One region of the Anaerobacillus sp. CMMVII genome, then DNA from elsewhere that is predicted to be linked to it. Evidence: riboswitches for the same ligand, from Rfam matches in the RefSeq annotation. Region 1 holds a riboswitch; each other region holds the start of a gene.
What was found. A riboswitch is a leader RNA that binds a small molecule or an ion and turns the genes downstream of it on or off. The one in region 1 is predicted to bind S-adenosylmethionine.
Positions count from the first base shown of each region.

Region 2: linked by a shared signal. The riboswitch ahead of metK (methionine adenosyltransferase) and the one ahead of H1D32_RS19625 (homocysteine synthase) in region 1 are both predicted to bind S-adenosylmethionine.
Region 3: linked by a shared signal. The riboswitch ahead of H1D32_RS15065 (methionine biosynthesis PLP-dependent protein) and the one ahead of H1D32_RS19625 (homocysteine synthase) in region 1 are both predicted to bind S-adenosylmethionine.
Region 4: linked by a shared signal. The riboswitch ahead of H1D32_RS19045 (homoserine dehydrogenase) and the one ahead of H1D32_RS19625 (homocysteine synthase) in region 1 are both predicted to bind S-adenosylmethionine.

Region 1 covers NZ_JACEHK010000015.1:485,830-491,604, reverse strand. Annotated here, with positions in the region: gene H1D32_RS19635 (DNA internalization-related competence protein ComEC/Rec2) at 1-1,928, opposite strand, end outside; gene H1D32_RS19630 (ComE operon protein 2) at 1,965-2,531, opposite strand; gene H1D32_RS19625 (homocysteine synthase) at 2,691-3,977, opposite strand; SAM riboswitch class I at 4,181-4,286, opposite strand; gene H1D32_RS19620 (helix-hairpin-helix domain-containing protein) at 4,367-4,969, opposite strand; gene H1D32_RS19615 (DUF2533 family protein) at 5,012-5,269, shown strand; gene comER (late competence protein ComER) at 5,403-5,775, shown strand, end outside.
Region 2 covers NZ_JACEHK010000002.1:300,752-306,526, reverse strand. Annotated here, with positions in the region: gene metK (methionine adenosyltransferase) at 333-1,538, opposite strand; SAM riboswitch class I at 1,801-1,936, opposite strand; gene pckA (phosphoenolpyruvate carboxykinase (ATP)) at 2,281-3,861, shown strand; gene H1D32_RS05585 (ABC transporter substrate-binding protein) at 4,038-5,027, shown strand; gene H1D32_RS05580 (ABC transporter ATP-binding protein) at 5,162-5,775, shown strand, end outside.
Region 3 covers NZ_JACEHK010000010.1:294,412-300,186, reverse strand. Annotated here, with positions in the region: gene metC (cystathionine beta-lyase) at 1-1,020, opposite strand, end outside; gene H1D32_RS15065 (methionine biosynthesis PLP-dependent protein) at 1,013-2,137, opposite strand; SAM riboswitch class I at 2,363-2,470, opposite strand; gene H1D32_RS15060 (hypothetical protein) at 2,535-2,702, opposite strand; gene prsW (glutamic-type intramembrane protease PrsW) at 2,766-3,431, opposite strand; partial or broken gene tnpB (IS200/IS605 family element RNA-guided endonuclease TnpB) at 3,665-4,837, shown strand; gene H1D32_RS15045 (asparaginase) at 5,073-5,775, opposite strand, start outside.
Region 4 covers NZ_JACEHK010000015.1:357,931-363,705, reverse strand. Annotated here, with positions in the region: gene H1D32_RS25690 (L-lactate permease) at 1-78, opposite strand, end outside; gene H1D32_RS25685 (L-lactate permease) at 96-818, opposite strand; gene H1D32_RS19055 (tRNA threonylcarbamoyladenosine dehydratase) at 1,288-2,049, opposite strand; RNA gene ssrS (6S RNA) at 2,256-2,433, opposite strand; gene H1D32_RS19045 (homoserine dehydrogenase) at 2,543-3,793, opposite strand; SAM riboswitch class I at 3,878-4,047, opposite strand; partial or broken gene aspS (aspartate--tRNA ligase) at 4,247-5,775, opposite strand, start outside.

The sequences.
Region 1 (5,775 bases):
TAGCCATATGGCGCCATAATTAGAAATTCACTATTTCCATTACTCCAATAATCCCCTTGTTTTACATATACGACCTCAGTACCAAGGGTAACAAAGCTGTTCAACAAATCCTTTACAATTTCCCCTTCTAATGGAACTGCACCATATAAAAGTGTTTCAACAGCAACCTTACCTACTATAGCTTCTGCCCCTCCGATATGATCATAATGTCCATGGGTTAAAATTAATTTATTTATCTTTCTTACACCCTTGGCCTGTAAAAACGGAAGCAGTACATCATTCCCAATGTTAAATACACGTTCTTTCGGTACTAACTCTTGATTAAAATCTACGATACCTCCCGTATCAATTAAGTACACGGCCTTTCTTTTTGGAAGTTCAATGTAGATACTATCCCCTTGTCCAACGTCAATCATGGTAACTTCACCTTCACTAGTTAAATAGGGAAGATTCCAATGGACCAAAGCGACAATAAAAAATACAATACTAGCTTTTAAAATTGTAAGTATAGAATTTGATTTTTCCCAAATGTAAAAAAGATAACCAATGGCTACATAATAGCAAACTACTAACCAGATTGGTGGTTTCCCAAAAAGTAACGTGGAAAGCGGTAACTTCATTCCTACTTGTAAACCATTATGGGCAATTTCTATCACAAAGTCATACAATACAAAGAAGAATTCACCAACTGGTGGAATAATTATGTAGCTAATAAATACGATAAACGAAAAAGGTAAGGCAAAAAAAGTAATAAACGGGATATAAATGAGGTTCAGTGGGATACTCCATAACGATACTTCATAAAAGTGGTAAATGATTAATGGGAAAGAAATTAATTGAGCTTGAATTGTAACAACGGATAGTTGTATTAGCCAGTTTGAATAGCGCGTTAGGATTAGACTTGCCGAGATAATGAGTTGGTAAGAAACGAGGAATGACAACTGAAAGCCTATATGAACTATGTAATTAGGATTTATTAACAGCAAAACAATACAAACGACACTAATTCCATCTAAAGGATTTATTTTTAGGCGGGCTTTATTTGAGAGAAGGATTACTACTAACATTGCAGAAGCTCTTATAACTGAAGGGGCTCCACCAGCTAAAATAACATAAATCGGAAGAATAACTAGTAGAAAGTCTACTGTTCTTTCTTTTGTCATACCAAGGCGGATTAAAATGAAATATAAACTAGAAGTCACAAGTCCGACATGAAGTCCAGAAACAGCTAGTAAATGGATAATTCCTAATGTCTGATATGATTTTAAAGTATCACTATCCATTAACCCTCTATCACCAAAAATTAATGCAGTGACAATCCCTTTACTTTCATCAGGAAAGTGGTCTTTTATCATTTGTACCCCAGTTTGTCTAGATCTTTGAATGATACTAAATGGAGATATCCCATTATCTGTACAATTTTTTAGTGATAAACTGACTGGGCTAAATTGGTAAAAAATATTCCTAGACGCTAAATAGCTCTTGTAATCAAAACTATAAAAGTTCTTTGGCATTGGCGGATCTTTAAAATTCCCTTGTAATGAACAATTCAGTCCGTACTTAAGTGTTTTTAAGTTATTTAATTCATCAATAGTTTTTGCAAAATAATTAACTTCTACCCTTTGTTTGTCTATTGTTTTTAGTTCAAATGAAATCTTAGTTCCATTATATTTAGGTATTGAGATTATTTGTCCTATGATCACATTTTGAGAAGGCACTGGTGGTGGTGGGGTAAAATAATAGGGGTTCACATAAAAATAAACAAAAAGTGTGATCGAAACAAAAATAAGTGGATACTTGTATTTGTTTTTATACAAAAGGTAGATTAGGGCTAACAATAAGCAAATGGAGACGCTATGTAAGCCCTGAATCCGAAAAATAATACTAGAAATCGTGGCCAGAGTTAAAATGTAAATCTTACCAGACAACTTTGTCAAACCTCCAAATCAAGAGATTATATTTTCTCAACCAGGTAAAAATAACTTATTAGCCTGATCTTTTAAACTCTTTAGCTCTTCCTCACTGATACCTGCCTCTTCAAGTTTCGTCAGTAATTCCGCTGTAAAAGCTAATTTTTCAGTGGTTTTCATATCTAAAATCATTTCCTCTAACTCTACATTTTCCACATGCACACCTGCACTTTTAAACAACTCAATAGCATATGGGTGATTTTTGTAATCTTTCGCATAGAAAACAGCTTTTATGCCGCTTTGTATAATTGCTTTAGCACAATTTAAACAGGGAAAATGAGTGACATAAATTTCAGCACCTGCAGTTGGGACTCCGAATTTAGCACATTGTAACAATGCATTTATCTCCGCGTGAATCGTTCTAATACAATGATTATTCTCTACATAGCAATTATCATCTGTACAATGGTCTCCCCCAGAAATTGAGCCATTATAACCGCCAGCAATAATTCGCTTATCTCTTACAATCGTTGCTCCTACCATTAATCGTGTACAAGTACTTCTTAGTGCAAGCAAATGACTTTGAGCCATAAAATATTGATCCCATGATATCCGTGACAAGGTTTGTCCCTCCTTCTTGCGTTTCTCTCTATAGTTTAGACAAAATATGACACGTCCGTCAATGTTTGAATGTAGAATGTTGAGTGTTGAGTGTTGAGTGTTGAAACATTGTGAAATTTTCACAATGTTTCAACACTCGTAATTCGTAATTCGTAATTATTAGCTCTGGCTTACTTCAAGTGCTTGTTGTAGGTCTGCAATTATATCGTTACTGTTTTCAATGCCGATTGATAGGCGAATTAGCTCAGGTGTGACCCCCGCAGATCGTTGCTCTTCTGGTGAGAGCTGCTGATGTGTTGTACTTGCTGGATGAATGACTAGGGACTTAGCATCACCAACGTTAGCTACATGTGAAAATAATTGTAGCGCATTAATAAACCTTTTCCCTTCTTCAACACCACCCTTAATTCCAAAGGTAAGAATTGCCCCCTTCCCATTTGGAAGGTATTTTCTTGCTAACAGATGGCTTGGATGGCTCTCTAAGCCCGGGTAGCTAACCCATTCTACTAAAGAGTTTTCATTTAAGTAATTCGCCACCTTTAATGCATTTTCACAATGGCGTTCCATTCGTAAGTGTAAAGTTTCTAAACCTTGTAATAATAAGAAGGAATTTAAAGGAGCTATTGCCGGCCCTATATCTCTTAATAGTTGTACTCGAGCTTTAATAATATAAGCTAAATTCCCAACTGCTTCTGTATAAACTATTCCATGATAACTTGGATCTGGTTTTGAAAGACCTGGAAATTTACCATTCGCCCAATCAAAATTTCCTCCATCAACAATAATTCCTCCGATTGAGGTACCATGACCGCCAATAAACTTCGTCGCAGAATGGATGACAATATCGGCTCCGTGTTCAATTGGCCGACATAAAGCAGGAGTAGAAAATGTTGCATCGACAACAAGTGGAATTCCATTTTCATGAGCAATAGTTGAAACAGCTTCTAGATCAAGGACATCCCCTTTAGGATTCCCGATAATTTCACCATAAAGAAGCTTTGTTTTATCAGTTATAGCAAGACGATAGTTTTCTGGGTCAGTTCCATCCACAAAGTTGACTTTAATCCCTAACTTTCTGAATGTATGCGCAAAAAGGTTATATGTTCCTCCATAAAGTGAACTTGAAGCAACAACTTCATCTCCACTCTCACAAATATTGAGGATCGCTAGCGTTATTGCAGATTGGCCACTAGCAGTTGCCAACGCTGCTATTCCACCTTCAAGTTCAGCAACCCTTTTTTCAAAAACATCTTGAGTCGGATTCATAATTCTTGTGTAGATGTTCCCTGGCTCTGCTAGAGCAAAAAGATTTGCCGCATGTTCAGTATCTTTAAAAACATAAGAGGTAGTTTGATATATTGGGACTGCCCTTGATAACGTATTACTATCAGCTTCCTGTCCCCCATGTACAGCAATTGTTTCTAAACTCCATTTTCTTTCGGTCATTTTTTGTTTTCCTCCTCTAATTGAGTGAATTTCATAATTACCTTAATCGAGCTATATCAAATCTATTTGTAGTTACGAATGGTTCTACGCAACTACATTTAGAACTAGTAGCGACAATAGTGAATTATGAAATTCATTAAAATAAATTCCCAAAATAAAAAACTCTTCCTCAGGTTGAGAGAAGAGTTAATATCTGCTTCTTTCTCTCATTTTTCAGAACTACAAAGCTCTGTTGGATTTAGCACCTTGTGTTTTCACACTGGTTGCCGGGTTTCATAGGGCCAGTCCCTCCACCTCTCTCAATAAGAGTTTTCATTTAATTTTGCCATTGTGGTGATTATACCGGCTAATAGTAAGAATTGTCAATAAATTTAAAGGTAAATGTTTTATTACTTTACCTCGATGAATTCTGTCATCTTTTCAACAGTTTTTTGACCTATTCCTGATACATTCGTTAATTCTCCAATGCTGTTAAATTTCCCATTTTCTTCTCGATATTTAATAATTGCGGCTGCCTTTGCAGGACCGATCCCTGGGATCTTTTGTAGCTCATCATTTGAGGCAACGTTTACATTGATTTTTTCACTAGATTTATTGGAGATTAATGGTACTAAGTCTTGTATTTCTTCCTCACCAGTTATTGGAACAAAAATTACCATTTCGTCCTCTAGCAATAAAGCCAAATTTATGACATTTTTATTTGCCTCTTGGAGAAATCCATTTGCTTTTTCAATGGCATGGACCACCCGATCTCCAAGTTTCATCTCATAGACTCCAGGTTTTTCTACGGCTCCTTTCACGTCAACGATGATGGGCTGAGCTATTGGGACAGTTTCTGTTTCGATGTCTACAGTTTCTTGGTACATAGCTAATTGAAATTGCTCTTGAGTATCTATGCTGTTGTCAAAATTTCTAATAAAGCTTACACTAAGTAGCAAGGCAATTGTACAGACCGCAATTAAAAAAATACGGTTGCGTTTAATTTTGATCATTTTAATACCCCCTAAATGAATGGTAAAAAGGAGAATCTTTACATGAGTGTACATTTACAAATGAAGGCCCACGTAAATAAATTTATTGCTGGAGAAAAAAGATACCGAGAACTGGATTTGTTACGGGAAGAAAAAATTGAGGCTGTAATACAAGCGGCGAAGAAAAATCAGGAATTTTCTTTAACAGAAATAAATGCTATTACTGAAGAGATGAACAACCTAAGTAGAAAATTCCGTTTTCCAATGAGGAAACTTGTCAAAAAAGAAATGGTAGTAGAATTTATTAATCGAAAAAACTAAACTTTTCTGCTCAGCAATGATTTATTTGCTGGGCTTTTTTGTATTTTCGCAAAGTCGCTGATTTGTGGCATAATCACTCTTTGAGGCACATAGACTTAAGGGAAGAAAGTTCGACAAGGAGGGGGTTGAACACATGAAAATCGGGATTATCGGAACAGGTAGTATGGGGAGCATTTTACTTGAAGCGTTCGTTGAATCAACTGCAGTAACCCCATCTCAACTTATCATCACAAACAAAACAATTGAAAAAGCATATGCTTTTACTGAAAGATTTCCAGATTTAAAAGTAGTTGAGTCCGCTAAAGATGTTGCTTGCGAGGCTGACATAATGTTTATATGTGTAAAACCTTTACAATTTCATTCATTACTTAAGGAGATAAATCCTGTATTGAAAGAGCATCAAATGATTATTTCAATAACTAGTCCGATAACTATTGATCAATTAGAGTCAATTGTTTGTTGTAAAACAGCCCGCATTATCCCAAGCATTACGAATAGTGCTTTAG
Region 2 (5,775 bases), on a different contig from region 1:
GATTGATTTCGCTCGGTTAAGGCAATTATGAAATTCAATTAAAAGAATTATCAAAATCTTTTAATAAATTTCGACGAAACAAGATGTGATACCTTTATATTAATAACATTCATGACAAATTTTCAGATAAACCTTGTGACAAAATATCACAAAATATAACGTTTTTCTTTTTTATTAAAAATCCCAAATTGAAGAATTGTTATCATAGCTACAAAGGAAACGTTTGCAATAACGGAGATTAATTGACAAAAAATTGTGACAGAATTGTGACATTTTTTAATAAAAAAAGCTGACTCTTTTTTCTAAGAAAAAGAATCAGCTTTTTTTATTATTTAATTTAATGCCTGAGCTTTTAATGCCGCAGCTTTATCAGTGAATTCCCAAGGAAGTTCTACATCTGTACGGCCAAAGTGACCATAGGCAGCCGTTTTCTTATAAATAGGACGACGTAGATCTAGCATCTTGATGATACCTGCTGGACGTAGATCGAAATTCGAACGAACTACTTCAACAAGTACTTCTTCAGAAACTTTTCCTGTTCCAAAAGTATCGATAGAAATAGATACTGGTTGAGCTACCCCAATTGCATAAGCAAGTTGAACTTCACAACGGTCTGCTAATCCTGCAGCTACGATATTTTTTGCAACATAACGGGCTGCGTATGCAGCTGAACGGTCAACTTTTGTTGGATCTTTACCAGAGAATGCGCCTCCACCGTGTCTGGCATAACCACCGTAAGTATCTACAATAATTTTACGACCTGTTAAACCAGCATCACCTTGTGGTCCACCAATTACGAAGCGTCCTGTAGGGTTAATGAAGTATTTTGTTTCTTCATCAATTAAATTTTCAGGGACAACTGGCTTAATTACATACTCTTTTAGGTTGCGTTGAATTTGCTCCAAAGAAACCTCTGGATGGTGTTGTGTTGAGATAACAATGGTATCAATTCTGATAGGATTATTATTCTCATCGTATTCAACTGTTACTTGTGTTTTACCATCAGGACGTAAATAAGGTAAGATTTCTTCTTTACGAACCTTCGTTAAACGACGAGCGAGCTTATGTGCTAAAGAAATCGGTAAAGGCATTAATTCTGGTGTTTCATTGTTTGCATAGCCAAACATTAATCCTTGGTCGCCAGCACCTATTGCTTCAATTTCTGCATCTGACATTAAACCTTCACGTGCTTCAAGAGCTTGGTTAACACCTTGAGCAATATCTGGTGACTGTTCATCAATTGATGTTAAAACAGCACATGTTTCAGAGTCAAAGCCATACTTGGCACGATTGTATCCTATTTCACGAATAGTCTCACGAACAATCTTAGGAATATCAACATATGTAGATGTTGTAATTTCACCTGCAACTAATACTAAGCCAGTAGTTACTGACGTTTCACAGGCGACACGTGCATTTGGATCTTTGCTTAGAATTGCATCTAGAATCGAATCGGAAATTTGGTCACAAATTTTATCAGGATGACCTTCAGTTACACTTTCTGATGTAAATAAACGACGAGTTTTCTTTTCTGTCATTTTTTGTACCTCCTTTATCCATTTTAGGATATGTTCTTCTTTGATACGGTACTCATTTTCCCTTTTGACTAAATAGTCAACAGAATTTGATTAATGAAAGAACAAATCATTTCCTTATTAAACTTAGCTTGTCCATTGAACCTATGTTTACACTAAGCATTGGGCATTTTTCATTGGTTTTTATTTTCACCAATGATTAGAACCCTCATACGAAAAAAACCTTTCCATCTTGAGGAAAAGGTTTTGATTATCCGCCTTTCGCCTCTTATCGATCAAGACCACAGTCTTGCAGGTTAGCACCTTTTCACTAATGTGATATGCAAGCTAATCAAGCTTACAAATTAGTGTTGGTTGCCGGGTTTCTTCGGGCCTGTCCCTCCACCGACTCGGAATAAGAGTATCCGTTCGGCTCATATCATATCGCACAAGATATCCAATGTCAACCATTTTTCGTTGATATTGGCTAATTTTGTCGAAGACCAATCCCTCTTTGTATAACACATTTAACCTAGCATTAACGTGACATTTTTTGAATTATACTATCGCTCAATTCCTTGAGAAAATTGCAACTGTCTACTGTTAGCTTCTTTATTGATTAAAAATAAACAAAAAAAAATTAGTAAAAAAAGTAAATAGTATAGACTATTAATTTGAATGTGTTATACTAATTAATATCAAAGAACATAATTACAGCATATATTAAAAAATATAACAATTTTTATAAGGAAAGGTTTTGGTGCGAATGAGTACACTTAGTTATGAAACAGAGCTGGATAATATTTTAAAAGGTGCAAATATCTGTCACGACTTATCGGTATCACAATTGGTTGAAAGATCACTTGATCGAAAAGAGGGAATTCTAACTTCTACAGGTGCACTTCGCGCTACAACTGGAAAATATACTGGTCGATCACCTAAAGATAAATACATCGTTGAAGAAACTTCTGTGAAAAACAAAATTAATTGGGGTTCGGTAAATCAACCTATTAGTAAAGAGGTTTTTGAGAATTTATATAAAAAGGTCCTTGCCTATCTCAAAACGAAAGATGAAATTTTCGTTTCGAAGAACTTCGCTGGCGCAGACAAAAGCTACCGCCTGCCAATCCGCGTAATAAATGAATACGCTTGGCACAATCTGTTTGCAAGACAATTGTTCATTCGACCATCAGCAGCTGAATTAGCTACTCACGAAGCAGAATTTACGATTATTTCAGCACCAGGCTTCAAAGCTGATCCAACAGTTGATGGAACTAAATCAGAAACATTTATCATCATTTCATTTGAAAAACGTACGGTCCTTATTGGTGGAACTGAGTATGCTGGAGAAATCAAAAAATCAATTTTCTCAATTATGAACTATCTATTACCTGAAAAAAATGTTTTATCGATGCATTGCTCCGCAAATGTTGGTGATGAAGGCGATGTAGCTTTATTCTTCGGTCTCTCTGGAACTGGAAAAACGACACTTTCTGCTGATCCTAATCGCCATTTAATTGGTGATGATGAACACGGTTGGTCAAACACTGGTGTCTTCAATATTGAAGGTGGCTGCTATGCAAAATGCATTAATCTATCTGAAGAAAAGGAACCACAAATCTACAATGCTATTCGATTTGGTTCAGTCCTTGAAAATGTCATTTTAGATGAACAACGGATGCCTGATTATGATGACACTACTCTAACTGAGAATACACGTGCTGCGTATCCACTAGAGCTTATTCCAAACTCAATGATCCCAAGTGTAGCTGGACATCCTAATACAATTATCTTCTTAACTGCTGATGCTTTTGGAGTTTTACCTCCTATCAGTAAGCTTACGAAAGAACAAGCTATGTATCATTTCTTATCTGGTTATACTAGTAAGCTTGCTGGTACAGAACGTGGTGTTACAAGTCCAGAAGCAACATTCTCAACATGCTTTGGTGCACCATTTTTACCACTTCCAGCAAACCGCTATGCAGAAATGTTAGGGAATAAAATAAATTTACACAGTGCCCAAGTATTTTTAGTGAACACGGGTTGGTCCGGTGGCGAATACGGAGTTGGTAAACGTATGAATTTAGCTTATACTCGTGCAATGGTACACGCTGCACTCCAAGGTGAGTTAAATAATGTTGAAACGGTAGTTGATCCTATTTTCGGATTAAATATTCCAGCTCGTTGCCCAGGAGTGCCAGATGAGGTTTTACAGCCAAAAGAAACATGGAAAGACAAGGAAGCATACGAAGTCAAGGCTAGAGAGCTTGCACAGAAATTCCAAGAAAACTTCAAGAAGTTTACACAAATTTCTGATGAAATACGAAATGCTGGACCTACCCTATAATTATCTAAATTAATAATTCATCTAAAAAAGTGGCTGACAATTGTCGGCCACTTTTTTTCCGTTAATTCATAAATTTAATCCTCCTTTTTTTATGTAGTTAAACACACTTCTAGGCGTATGCACATAGACTATCACATCACAAAATACTACATTTGCAATTATCAGGAGGAATTCACATGAAAGGCTTAGGAAAAATATTTATTTTAAGTTTTATTACAATTTTGTTTTTAGTTGGGTGTTCATCTAGTTCAGACACAGATAAAGTACGTGTTGCAGAAGTGACAAGATCGATCTTCTATGCCCCACAATACGTAGCTATTTCTCAAGGTTTTTTTGAAGACGAAGGAATTGAAATTGATTTAACAACAACTTGGGGTGGCGACACCACAATGACCACACTCTTAGCAAATGGCGCTGATGTAGCCTTAGTAGGTGCAGAGACTTCTATTTATGTTTATGCTCAAGAGGCAAATGATCCGCCAATTAATTTCGCTGCCTTAACACAAACTGATGGGACATTTCTTGTTTCAAGAGATCCAATTGATAACTTTGATTGGAATATGCTAAAAGGAAGTACATTTCTCGGACAACGAAAAGGTGGGATGCCACAAATGGTCGGAGAACATGTACTAAAGAAGCATGGGATTGATCCTCATGGTGACTTGAATTTAATTCAAAATATTGATTTTGGAAACATTCCAAGTGCCTTTGCTTCGGGAACTGGTGATTTTGTACAATTATTTGAGCCAACAGCGACACAATTTGAAATTGATGGTATCGGTCATATTGTCGCATCCTTTGGCGCAGAATCTGGAACTGTTCCTTACACTGGATTTATGGCAAAAAGGAGTTATATTGAAAAAAATAGCGATGTGCTAGAACGTTTTACAAGAGCTTTATATAAAGCACAACAATGGGTACAAACGAGCTCAACAGAAGAGATCGCTAAAGCAATTGAACCATTCTTTAATGACACACCATTAGAAGTTATTGAGAACGTTGTAGAAAATTATAAATCACAAGGCTCCTATGCTACAAATCCAAGAATCAAAGAAGAAGCTTGGGAAAACCTTCATATCATTATGGATCAAGCTGGTGAATTACCAATGACAGTTGAATATAGTGAACTTGTAAATACTGAGATTGCAGAGAAGGTAACTAAATAGCCTCAGTGTAGAGTGTAGAGTGTTGAGTGTTGAGTTGGTGGTGGTATTGCTTCGATGAAACCTCAGAGCAAACCTTAGGAACAACTCATCACTCAAAACTCAAAACTCTCAACTTAAAAGGGAGGGTTTTTGCATTGTCAATTGTAAGTATTAAAAATGTCAATAAAACATTTTTTTCACAAGAAGCTGCAACTACCGCCCTCAAAGATATTTCGCTCTCCGTTGAGAATGGGGAATTTGTTTCCCTTATTGGTCCTAGTGGTTGTGGAAAAACGACGCTACTATCTTTAATTGCAGGCCTTATCCAACCGACGGATGGAGAGATTAATATTGAGGGTCAGCAAATATTGCGGCCATCAGCTAAAACAGGTTATATGCTACAACAGGATTATTTATTTCCATGGTTAACAATTGAACAAAATATAACACTTGGTCTAAGGACTATGAAAATCTTAAATGAAGAGACAAGAAGCTATTCCTTAACTCTACTAGATAAAATGGGGCTTCTAGATAAAAAAGATGATTATCCAAGTCAACTTTCAGGCGGGATGCGTCAACGTGTAGCACTTGTGCGCATGTTAGCAACTGAGCCTAAACTCCTTTTATTAGATGAGCCATTTTCTGCTCTAGACTATCAAACCAAACTAAAGCTTGAGGATCTTGTCTCACTAACTATTAAAGAACAGAGAAAAACCGCAATCTTAGTTACACATGATATTGGAGAAGCTATCGCCATGTCGGATCGAAT
Region 3 (5,775 bases), on a different contig from region 1:
CATCGTGGCTGGATACGACAAAATCGTTTCTACAGCCCCTAAACTCACTGCAAAAACAGGAAGTTTCACCTTTTCAACAAAAGATTTCGCCTGTTGTCTAGTAGAGAACTCAAACGATAAAACAGCTCCATGACTTGAAGACTGTTGATCTTGAATGACTTTTCCAGGGTGATGTTCTAATCCGGAATAATACACAGTCTTTATCTCTTTACGTTCATAAAGCCAGTTGGCAAGTATTTGCGCCGATTGTGAACTTGCTTTCATTCGTACATGTAAAGTCTTTAGACCACGTAAAACTAACCAACTATCTTGGACACCTAAAATAGCTCCAAAAGAATTTTGCAAAAATGCTAATTGTTCACCTAGCTCCTCGTCTTTTACAACTGCAAGCCCAGCAACAACATCACTATGTCCCCCTAAAAATTTCGTGGCACTGTGAAGAACTACATCAACCCCTAGCTCTAATGGTTTTTGGAAGACCGGAGTTAAAAATGTGTTGTCACAAAACGTTAAACACTTATTAGTCTTGGCAATCTTAACGATAGATTTGATATCTGTAATTTTTAAGGTTGGATTTGAAGGAGTTTCAATATAGATTAGTTTCGTATTTGCTTTTAGCTTGCTTACAACTTCCTCTAGATTTGTCATATCAACAAAAGTATGCTCAATCCCAAATTTTGATAAAACTTGAGTAACGAAACGATAAGTCCCTCCATAGACGTCCTCGGTAATTAACACGTGATCTCCTTTCGACAGGAGCATAAAAGCAGTTGAAATGGCTGCCATCCCTGAAGAAAAAGCAAAGCCACGGATGCCGCCTTCTAGATCAGCAATGACTTCTTCAAGTGCTTTTCGAGTCGGATTAGAACCTCTTGCATATTCATAGTTTCCGAACTTATCGAAAGAATATTGATGAAATGTTGATGAATGGTGAATCGGTACACTTACCGCTCCCGTTTCCTGATGCACTTTGTGCTCATTGTGTAAAAGCTTAGTTTGAATTCTATATTGTTCACTCAAATGTAGAACCTCCTTCTTGAAGACTTGCCAAGCCTTGTGCTAAGTCATCTATTAAATCTTCTTTATTTTCAATCCCTACAGAAAATCGTAGCAGTCGTTTACAAACGCCGTTCTTTTCACGAAGCTCTTCAGGAATATCTGCATGCGTTTGAGTTGTTGGGTAGGTCATTAAGCTCTCAACCCCCCCGAGACTTTCAGCAAAAGTAATTAACTTTAAACTTTGCAACAATTGATTTACCCATTTGGCATCTTTAATCCGAAAAGACAACATACCGCCCCGTCCAGGGTATAAAACGTCCGTAATTAAAGGATGTTCACTTAGGAATTTGGCAATCGCTTTTGCATTTTCTTCATGCTTCTCCATTCTTAACGCTAATGTCTTCATACCTCTAATTAATAACCACGAGTCAAATGGAGATAATGTTGCGCCAATCCCGTAATGAAAAAAACCAATTCTCTCGCATAACGCTTCCCCTTTAGCAGTGACTAAGCCGGCCAAAACATCATTATGCCCACCTAAATACTTGGTTGCACTATGAATGACAATGTCTGCCCCTTCCGCTATTGGTCTTTGAAGATATGGTGTATAAAAAGTATTGTCTACGATCAGTAATAAATGATATTTTTGTGCGAATTCACTCACTTGGGCAATACTCATTTCCTGCATTAGAGGATTTGTTGGGGTTTCAATGAAAATTGCTTTCGTCGCCTCAGTAACCAAAGAATCTAATTTCTGGTAATTTTCCCCGTCCCAATAACGAAACGATATCCCCCAGTGCTGCCATCCTTGCTGAAAAAGTCGATATGTACCACCGTATAAATCTTGACATACGATTATCTCATCACCTTGCTTAAAGATAGACATAACTGTTTGAATGGCAGCCATACCAGAACTACATGCAAAGCCACGATCACCGCCTTCTAAAAGTGCGATTCCTTCTTCTAAGATATGTCGAGTCGGATTACCAGTTCTACTATAATCATACCCCGTTGATTGCCCTATACCTTCATGGCGGTAGGCAGTCGAAAAATATACCGGTGGATTGATTGCACCTGTTTTGTTATCACTTCTATTTCCTAGTTGAACTAAATCAGTTTCCAAATGCTTATAACCCATTGCTGACTCTCCTTCTCCTGTTACCGTTTTAACTATTAAATAATTTTAATAGGCTGTTCTCGCAAAAAAGCTGTTTAACATGCACCACCTAGTATCTCTTGACCACCCTTACTACGTTTTCATTCATCCTTAAACCAGTTCAGATTTGCTTTAATAAGAGGGATCTAAGTATAAAAAAAACTTCTTCCTAAAATTAAGAAGAAGTTGCTGAATACAGTAGGCTCCTTCTTATCTTCCAAGCTTGAAAACCACTTGATGGATTTAGCACCTGACCTTTTAGGCTGGTTGCTGAGATTTCATAGGGCCACGTCCCTCCATCTCTCACGATAAGAATTGTTAAAATTTTTAATTATGTGATTATTAAAGTACACTATTTTTAAAATAATTGCAAACATTTTTATTCAAGTCTTGCATCTACTTGTAAAGTTTCTTCATTTCCACATATACAACGTTTAAATCCAGTTTCATAATTCCCCTCTTTATTTAACTTTCCTCGCAAAATAAACTTCTCACCACAATCATGACATCTAACAGTTACTTTATATCTTTGTTTTGTTTGAAACAACGCCCTCACCTCATTATTAATCAATGTCCTCTACCTATTTATGCCCATTCTAGTAGATTTTTTTCACTTTCCCGAGAGTTTTTTTGAGGTTGTTTTATTAGCTAGCTTTACTTTTTTTAAGGCCAACCACCATAAAAAAATCATAAACGGTAGCATCATGTACACCCAGTATCGTTGAACATATAGAATATAATCATACGTACCGTGTAATAACCAAGGGATGATAAAAGAGAGTACCAAGAGCTTTCTCCTCTGTTTTTGATGACTAAATTTTGCCTTTCCTAAATAATAACCCATTATAACCCCAAATAAAGCATGGCTTGAGACTGGCAATAAAGCACGGACAAACGCTTGATCAACACCATAAGCTAATAAATAAAAGACATTTTCCATTGTCGCAAAGCCTAAAGAAACACTCACTCCATAAACAATCCCATCATAGTGCTGATTAAATTCGGCGTGTTTATAGGCAATATAAAATAAAATAAACCATTTAAAAAATTCCTCAAATAACCCAGCAGAGATAAAAGCCTGTGAAATCGGGGTTAATAATAACCCTTCTTCCTTAAAGGCATATTGGATTACAAGGACAGGAAATACTAATAAAACCCCAAAGATAAAGCTTCGTAATACCATTCCAAGGGGCTCAGAATTGTATTTATCTTTTAGATAAAAAAAACAAAGTAGAGATAGACTAGGAGCCAAACTTGCAAAAATGATACTAAACATTATCTTTAGCTACCTTCCTTCTTTTCTTTCTATTCCCCAATCGTAACATGTTTTGTTTTCAGATGAGAAGTAAAAAAATAACAAAGTTCTCCCGAATTTATCATTTTTGGCCAGAAGACCCCCAACTTCAAGGAGTTTACGAGTATGTGGGGGATGAATGGCTATTTTTTTCAAAAACAGAACATACGATCTTATTTTGTGGTATAATATGGTTAGAGAGTGAGGTGAAAAATATGGTTGTTAAGAAAGCCTATAAATTTCGTATCTACCCAACAAAGTCACAACTAGAGCTTATCAATAAAACCATTGGAAGTGCGCGTTTCGTGTTTAACTTCTTCCTTGCCAAGCAAAAACAGAAAGATGCCTATTGGTACATCGTGGAAGAAATGAAGCAATCCGGGCAGCTTCCTACAAATGCTTGGAAAGGTGAATTCTTTTAAAAATACGACTCGGTAAAAATGGTTCGTTTGTTAAAGAAACAGTACCCATTTCTAAAAGAAGTTGATAGTATTTCTCTCCAAAAATCCGTAGAAAACTTAAATAATGCGTATACTCGCTACTACAAAAAACAAGCCAAAGCGCCTCGGTTTAAGTCAAAGAAGAACAAGGTTCAGACATACACAACAAAACAAACCAATGGGAACATCATGGTTTTGGATCGTTGCATCAAGTTACCAAAACTAGGACTCGTTCGTTTTGCGAAAAGTCGTGAAGTGAACGGGCGAATTATAAATGCGACGATTCGGCGCAATCCAAGTGGTAAATACTTCATTAGTATTTTAGTAGAAACAAAGGTCGAAAAGCTGCCTGAAACCTATTCATCTGTCGGTATCGATGTCGATCTTAAAGCTTTTGCGACTCTTTCGGATGGTACTATCTATCAAAATCCGAGGTGGTTTCATTCGCTTGAACAAAAATTAGTAAAGGCTCAACAAATCCTTTCCAGACGAAGCATCGGTTCATCGAACTGGTACAAACAACGAAAAAAGGTCGCTCTGATTCATGAAAAGATTACGAACGCTCGTACAGACTTCCTACACAAACTTTCAACCATTCTTGTCAAAAACCACGACATCATAGGGATGGAAGATCTTTCGGTTCAAAACATGGCAAAGAATAAAAACCTTTCCAAGGCCATTAGTGAAGCTTCATGGCATCAATTTCGTCAAATGCTTGAATACAAAGCAAGGTGGTATGGCAAACAAGTAGTAGTAGTCGCTAAAAACTTCCCAAGTAGTCAGCTGTGTTCGTGTTGTGGCTACAAGAATAAAGACGTGAAACATCTGGCGTTACGTGAATGGGAATGTCCATCATGTAAGAGCTATCACCAAAGAGATGTAAACGCAGGAATGAATCTTCGTAATGAAGCATTACGATTAACTGTCGGGACGACAGGGATTGCCTAATCAATTAGATACCATTAGGTGTCTTTACTTAGGAAGCCCCCACTTCAAATTTTCGTTAGAAAATTAAGTGGCGGGTAGTTCACAACACAATTACGAAAACAGCCTTACCGAAAACATAGAATGGTCTATGCTTTCGGTAAGGCTGTTTTCAAAATTCGTGACCTTAATAATAAACTGACTTTTCACGTCTAAGTATAGAGAAAATCATCATGTAGCAACGAAGTTTTTGTACTTCCTATTGGAATTTACCGACAATATTTTCATTGGCCAATAGCAAAACAAATAACTTTATTCGCGCTTTTTTGCTATCCAAATCTCCACCTAAAATAACTCCAGCTTTATAAAGATCATAGGCACTACCAAGATATTCATACGTCGGATACACATAGCCTTCCTCACTCGCTGTCGTAATAACAATAGTAATTCCACTATGTACTGCTTCAATTATCGCGTTCATCATTAATGGCGAAACTTGTCCTCTCCCTGTTCCTTCAAGGACAATTCCATTTACATTGGCAGCAACCGCAGCCCGGATAAATTTATCATCGGCATTTAGGTAGCTCTTGATTATATCTACTGTAGGTAAGTCTTTTCGATTTACAATTTGATATACTTCTCTTGTTGTCGGTTTTTGATATAAATAGACTTTATCATTGTCAATAATTCCTAGATAACCAAATCCAAATGCATTAAACCCTTGGATATTTGAGGCATGTTCTTTTTTTACATATTTAGCAGCAAAAATACGTTCATTGAAAACAACAACCGTTCCGACACCGATAAGTTGATCATTACACGCAGTGTAAATGGCATGTCGTAAATTTATAAATGAATCGCTCCCGATTTCATCTGGAGACCGTTGAGAGCCAGTAATGACTACTGGGCGATCATCTGTTACGGTTAAATCTAAAAAGTAGGCAGTCTCCTCTAGGGAATCA
Region 4 (5,775 bases), 130 kb from region 1:
CGGAACTACGATTGCTAAACCAATTAGTCCACCGAATAAAGATGGGAATTCAGGACCTAATAAATTTGCGATGATCATATAAGGAAGTGTAAATGCTAAACCTGCGAAAATAGCAAACTTCCAAAATTGCCTAAACCTTCTGTAAATGATTTATTCTTACCGAAGAACTTTGTTAACATTGCAACCATGACTAATGGTACAAACGCACCAACGATCATGTGTAAAACTGAAACTTGACCAGCAATGACAAGTAATGTTGCTGGAAGATCTGCAATCGTTCCACTAGTAGCTAGTGGGTTTAAAGCATTATTAACACCTACAACGATCGGTGTACCGATTGCTCCAAATGTTACCGGTGTTGATTGAATAATTAAAGCTACTAATACTGCTCCCATTGCTGGAAAACCAATTGCAACTAGTAGTGGCGCCGCAATTGCAGCTGGCGTACCAAAACCTGATGCACCTTCGATGAAAGAGCCAAACAACCAAGCAATAATGATCGCTTGAACACGACGGTCAGGTGAAATATCTGTAAAGCCTTGGCGAATTGTATTTAATGCTCCGCCTTCTTTTAGTGTGTTTAATAGTAAAATTGCTCCAAAGACGATAAATAAAATATCTAATGATGTTACAATCCCACGAAGCGATGCTGCCATTACTTGATTCATTGGAACGTTCCAAACGAACAATGCTACTGCAGCTGTGATTAAGAAAGATAGTGGCATTGCACGACTAGCTGGCCAACGTAAAATGACCAAGAAGAGTAATACTGATAAAATTGGTACTAATGCTATGATTGCTAAAAACCCTGTACTCAAAAAAATTCCCCCTTGATAGTAATTGCAAATGATCATCGGATAACAATAGATTTAGTATCTCCTCTATAATCTATGATAATATCCTAAAATCCCCATTTCGTTGATAACCTTATCTTCTGGTCATCTGATGATTATTTGTAAGTGCTTTCATTATATGAAAAGTTAAATTATTTATCAATACAAAGTTCAAAGAAATTCCACAAAAACTACTAATTCATTCATTAGTAAAAATATAAGGTCAAATAACTATCGTTTTTTGTATAAAAACACAAAGAAAGGACGAAAGTTATAACAAAATTGTACTAAAATGGTAATAAATTGGAGGTTGTTATGAGTTTTTCATGTATCAGGTTAGCTAGAAAAGCAAATTATTTGAAAAAAAGTAGGAAAGATGGTAAAGGAGGATATTGGTAATGGAGATGTTGAATTTGTCCTTTTAGGGAAACAAATTCAACATCCAATTTTTCGGCTATCTTTGGATATGAATATCCTTAAGTAGGGTAGTAATTACGTGACCAGCCATAATCAACCCTGATACAGATGGTACGAACGCATTCGAGGACGGAGGCATTTTGGCTTTTCTGACCGGAGACTCTTCCTGTGCTTTGGAAACAATTTCTTTTCTAATTTCTTCACGAATTTTAATCGGTTGTTCATCAGAGAAAACGACGTTTATCCCTTTATGAATTCCTTCTTTTCTTAGTTTTGTCCTAACCACTTTTGCAATTGGATCATAGCTTGTTTTAGATATGTCTGCAATCCGAAGTTTTGTGGGGTCCAATTTATTAGCTACCCCCATGCTTGAAATAATAGGAATTTTCCGTTTTAAACATTCTTTCATTAAATGAATTTTATATGAAATCGTATCAGAAGCATCTACGACAAAATCAAGTCCATATTCAAAAAAAGCTTCATACGTCTCTTCGGTGTAAAACATCTTTAGAGCAATTACTTCACATTCTGGATTAATATCTGCAATTCTAGCCTTCATTAAATCTACTTTAGGTTGACCTACAGTTGAAAGTAGCGCATGAATTTGCCGATTTACATTTGTTATATCGACGTCATCTTTATCTACTAGCACTAGCCTTCCAACACCTGACCTCGCTAATGCCTCTGCGGAGAAAGACCCAACACCACCGATACCTAAGACAGCAACCGTACTGTTTCTTAAAAGTTCTAAACCATCATGACCGATAGCGAGTTCATTTCTAGAAAATTGATGTAACATTACTTTTTCTCCTTCCAATCCCTATTAATACGATAGGAAATCTAAACTACACGAATAAAAATATATCATATGCAGTATAAAATGTAAATTTCCCCTTTCGGACTACAGCTATACATAGGCTGATGCTCCACTCTAATTCCTTTGATTAAGATATAAGAAAAAACCTAGGAATAGTTCCTAGGTTTGTCATTTCCAGTAAAATAAAATAGAGTCCCGATATGCCGTATAACACATAGTTTTGAACCTGCCTCAGCAGGTGGGTGCTTTGTTTAACTCTTTGTACTTCCTCTCGTGAAGGCTTGTATGCCAAGCTAAAACTTCAAGCTCCCATATTAAAAATGTTGGCTCAAAACGTATAGTATCCTACGAACACTTCAGGACTCATTTGTTATTTCAATAATATCATGATTTATTTTGAATTCAAGTTTGCTTAGAAATACTTTATATAAAAGTGAACTTCTGAGAAATAAACAAGCAGAATGTTTTCTTACTATTACAATGCTTTCAATTGTTTGTTCGCCTTTGTTTTTTGAACTTTCCCATTAACTCGCAATACCGGATAAAACTCTACTTTTTCATTAGCGGTATTGTTTAATGGAATTAACTCATTTATTGTGACTAACATTGCAACTTTTTGATTATTGTCAAATTGGACAACCTCTTCTACTGAGTGTATTATCTCTTTTAAGGTATGATAAACCTCTGTTTCATTATTTGTATCAAAAACAAGCAAAAACTCTTTGCATTCTAATTTACTTATTTTTTTTAATTTCGGAACACGTGGTTGGTTCCCACTTTTCTGTAGTTGATGAAGAAAGTCTTCAATCATACTTGTCGCTGTCGGCCTTTTACCAGCTCCTGGTCCTGATGCGAAAAAATTACCTAACCAGTCTCCTTGTAAGTATACTCCATTATTCTCATTTTCAATAGACGCCAACGGGGATTTCGCATCTACAAAACATGGAGAAATTGAACCTTTGATATCGGTTCCATCATAATATGCTTCAGCAATATACTTAAGTTTTAAATTGAAGTATTCACCAGCTTTAAAATGGCAGCTCTTTAAATGAGACATTCCACTTCTTTGAAACTGCTCAGGCTTTGGCCAGCTTCCAAAACAAAGCCTACATAGTATTTGTAGCTTATATAAAGCATCAAATCCTTCAATATCAGACGTAGGATCTGCTTCAGCAAACCCAAGCTGTTGTGCTTCTTTTAATACCGTCTCAAAATCATCGCTACCCGCTTGCAATCTTGTAATAATGTAATTTGTAGTACCGTTTAAAATCCCTGAAATCTTTTCAACAGAAGTCCATTGTAATTGACTTTTCAGTGTATTAATAATGGGAATCCCACCAGCAACTGTAGCCTCGTAGCCAATAAATGTTTCGTTTTTGTATGCTAAATTTTCTAGATTTGATCCGTGCTTAGCTACTAGCTCTTTATTTGCTGTAACAATCGGAACCTTTTTACTTAATAAAAACGTAATGTAATCTAACGCAGGTTGCTCACCACCCATGGCCTCAAAAACAACATCAAATTCATAGCTAAAAAAATCGTCAGGAGAATCTGTAAATAACTCACTATTTTTTTCACCTAAATAACGCTTTTTGTCCCTAATCAGTATTTTTTCCACAGTAATTCTTGTTCCTAAAATACTTTCTAAATAAGGTAACGTATCTGTAATTCCTTCATATACCCCAGAATTTACTGTTCCAAAGCCCAGTAAACCAATCTTAAGCAATGACATCATCTCCTTTTCACCATGGAAGAACTTAATTTAGCCAATAAAAAAACCTTTCCAGATAAGGAAAGGTTTTTGTGCCTTAACTTATCTTCCAGAGCTAGCTAGTAGCTCTGCTGAAATTAGCACCTTGTTTGTTAAAGCGAATTGTCTGCGCATAGAAGCGTACAATTTACTCTATCGGTTATCCAATGGATACCTAAACAGGTTGCCGGGCTTCATCGGGTCAGTCCCTCCGCCTCTCTTGATAAGTGATATTTATTTGTTGTGTATTTTACCGTTATAATAATCAGAGTTTTTATAAAATTCAAGTAAAAACAATATACCATGTTCTAGAAGAAATGTAAAATGTAAAATTGCAGTTTTGAGTTTTGAGTTTTGAGTTTTTGAATGTATTGCTTCGAAGCTTTACTTTCACCAACTCATCACTCTGCACTCAAAACTCATAACTAATTAAGCTTCAACCTTCTCTTCTTTCTTAGGCACAACGGATAAGTTTAGCTCCTTTAATTGTGCCTCACTTACTCCACTCGGTGCATTAGTTAACAAGCAACTTGCACTCGCTGTTTTCGGGAAGGCAATGGTATCACGTAAATTTGTTCTACCAGCAAGGATCATGATTAAACGATCTAACCCCAGTGCAATTCCGCCATGTGGAGGTGTCCCATATTCAAAAGCTTCCATTAAGAAACCAAATTGATTACGTGCTTCCTCGTCAGAAAAACCAAGAGCTTTAAACATCGTCTCCTGTAGCTCGCGTTCGTAAATCCGTTGTGATCCACCACCAAGCTCGTAACCATTTAACACTAAGTCATAAGCTTCTGCTCGTACTTTTTCAGGTGTGCTAACTAGTAACTCGAGATCCTCTTTTACTGGTCGAGTAAATGGATGATGTTCGGCAACATAGCGTTTTGCATCTTCATCATACGATAAAAGCGGGAATTCAGTTACCCATAAGAAGTTATATTTTGATTTATCGATTAGATTTAATTCTTTGGCAAATTTTAAGCGAAGTGCACCTAAGCTATCAAAAACGACTTTCTTTTTGTCAGCAGCAAAGAATAACAAATCTCCTGTTTCAGCGTGAATAGCTGACCGCAATTCCATTTGCTCTTCGTCTGACAAGAACTTGGCAATTGGGCCTTTTAATCCGTCTTCTTCAACCTTTAACCAAGCAAGACCCTTCGCTCCATAAATCGCAACGAATTTCGCTAGTTCATCAATCTCTTTACGAGAATACTTCGTTGCCCCACCTTTGACATTTAACCCTTTAACAATTCCACCATTTTCGATAGCTGAAGTAAATACTTTAAAACCACAGTCTTTGACAATATGAGAAAGTTCAACTAGTTCCATGTCAAAGCGAGTATCCGGCTTATCCGAACCGTAGCGATTCATCGCTTCATCATAAGAAAGTCTTTGGAACGGAGTTATTGCATCAATACCTTTAACTTCCTTCATGACTTTACTCATCATCTCTTCCATCATCGCTAATAAATCTTCTTTGTCCATGAAAGAAGTTTCAATATCGACTTGGGTAAATTCTGGTTGGCGATCAGCACGTAAATCTTCATCGCGGAAGCAACGAACAATTTGATAATAACGCTCAAAACCAGAAACCATTAATAACTGTTTAAAAATTTGTGGAGATTGTGGCAATGCATAGAACTCTCCATGGTGAACACGACTTGGTACTAAATAATCGCGCGCACCCTCTGGTGTACTCTTTGTAAGCATAGGAGTCTCAACTTCTAAAAATGCATTTTCGTCTAAATAGTCACGAATTAACTTCGATGTTTTATGTCGTAACATAAAAGTAGCTTGCATCTCAGGGCGTCTTAAATCAAGATAACGGTATTTTAAACGGACGTCTTCGGATGCTGTCGCATCATCTTCAATTAAAAATGGGAGTGATTTTGATTTATTTAAGACCTCTATTTTCGATGCTAAAACTTCTATTTTACCAGTTACCATTTTTGCAT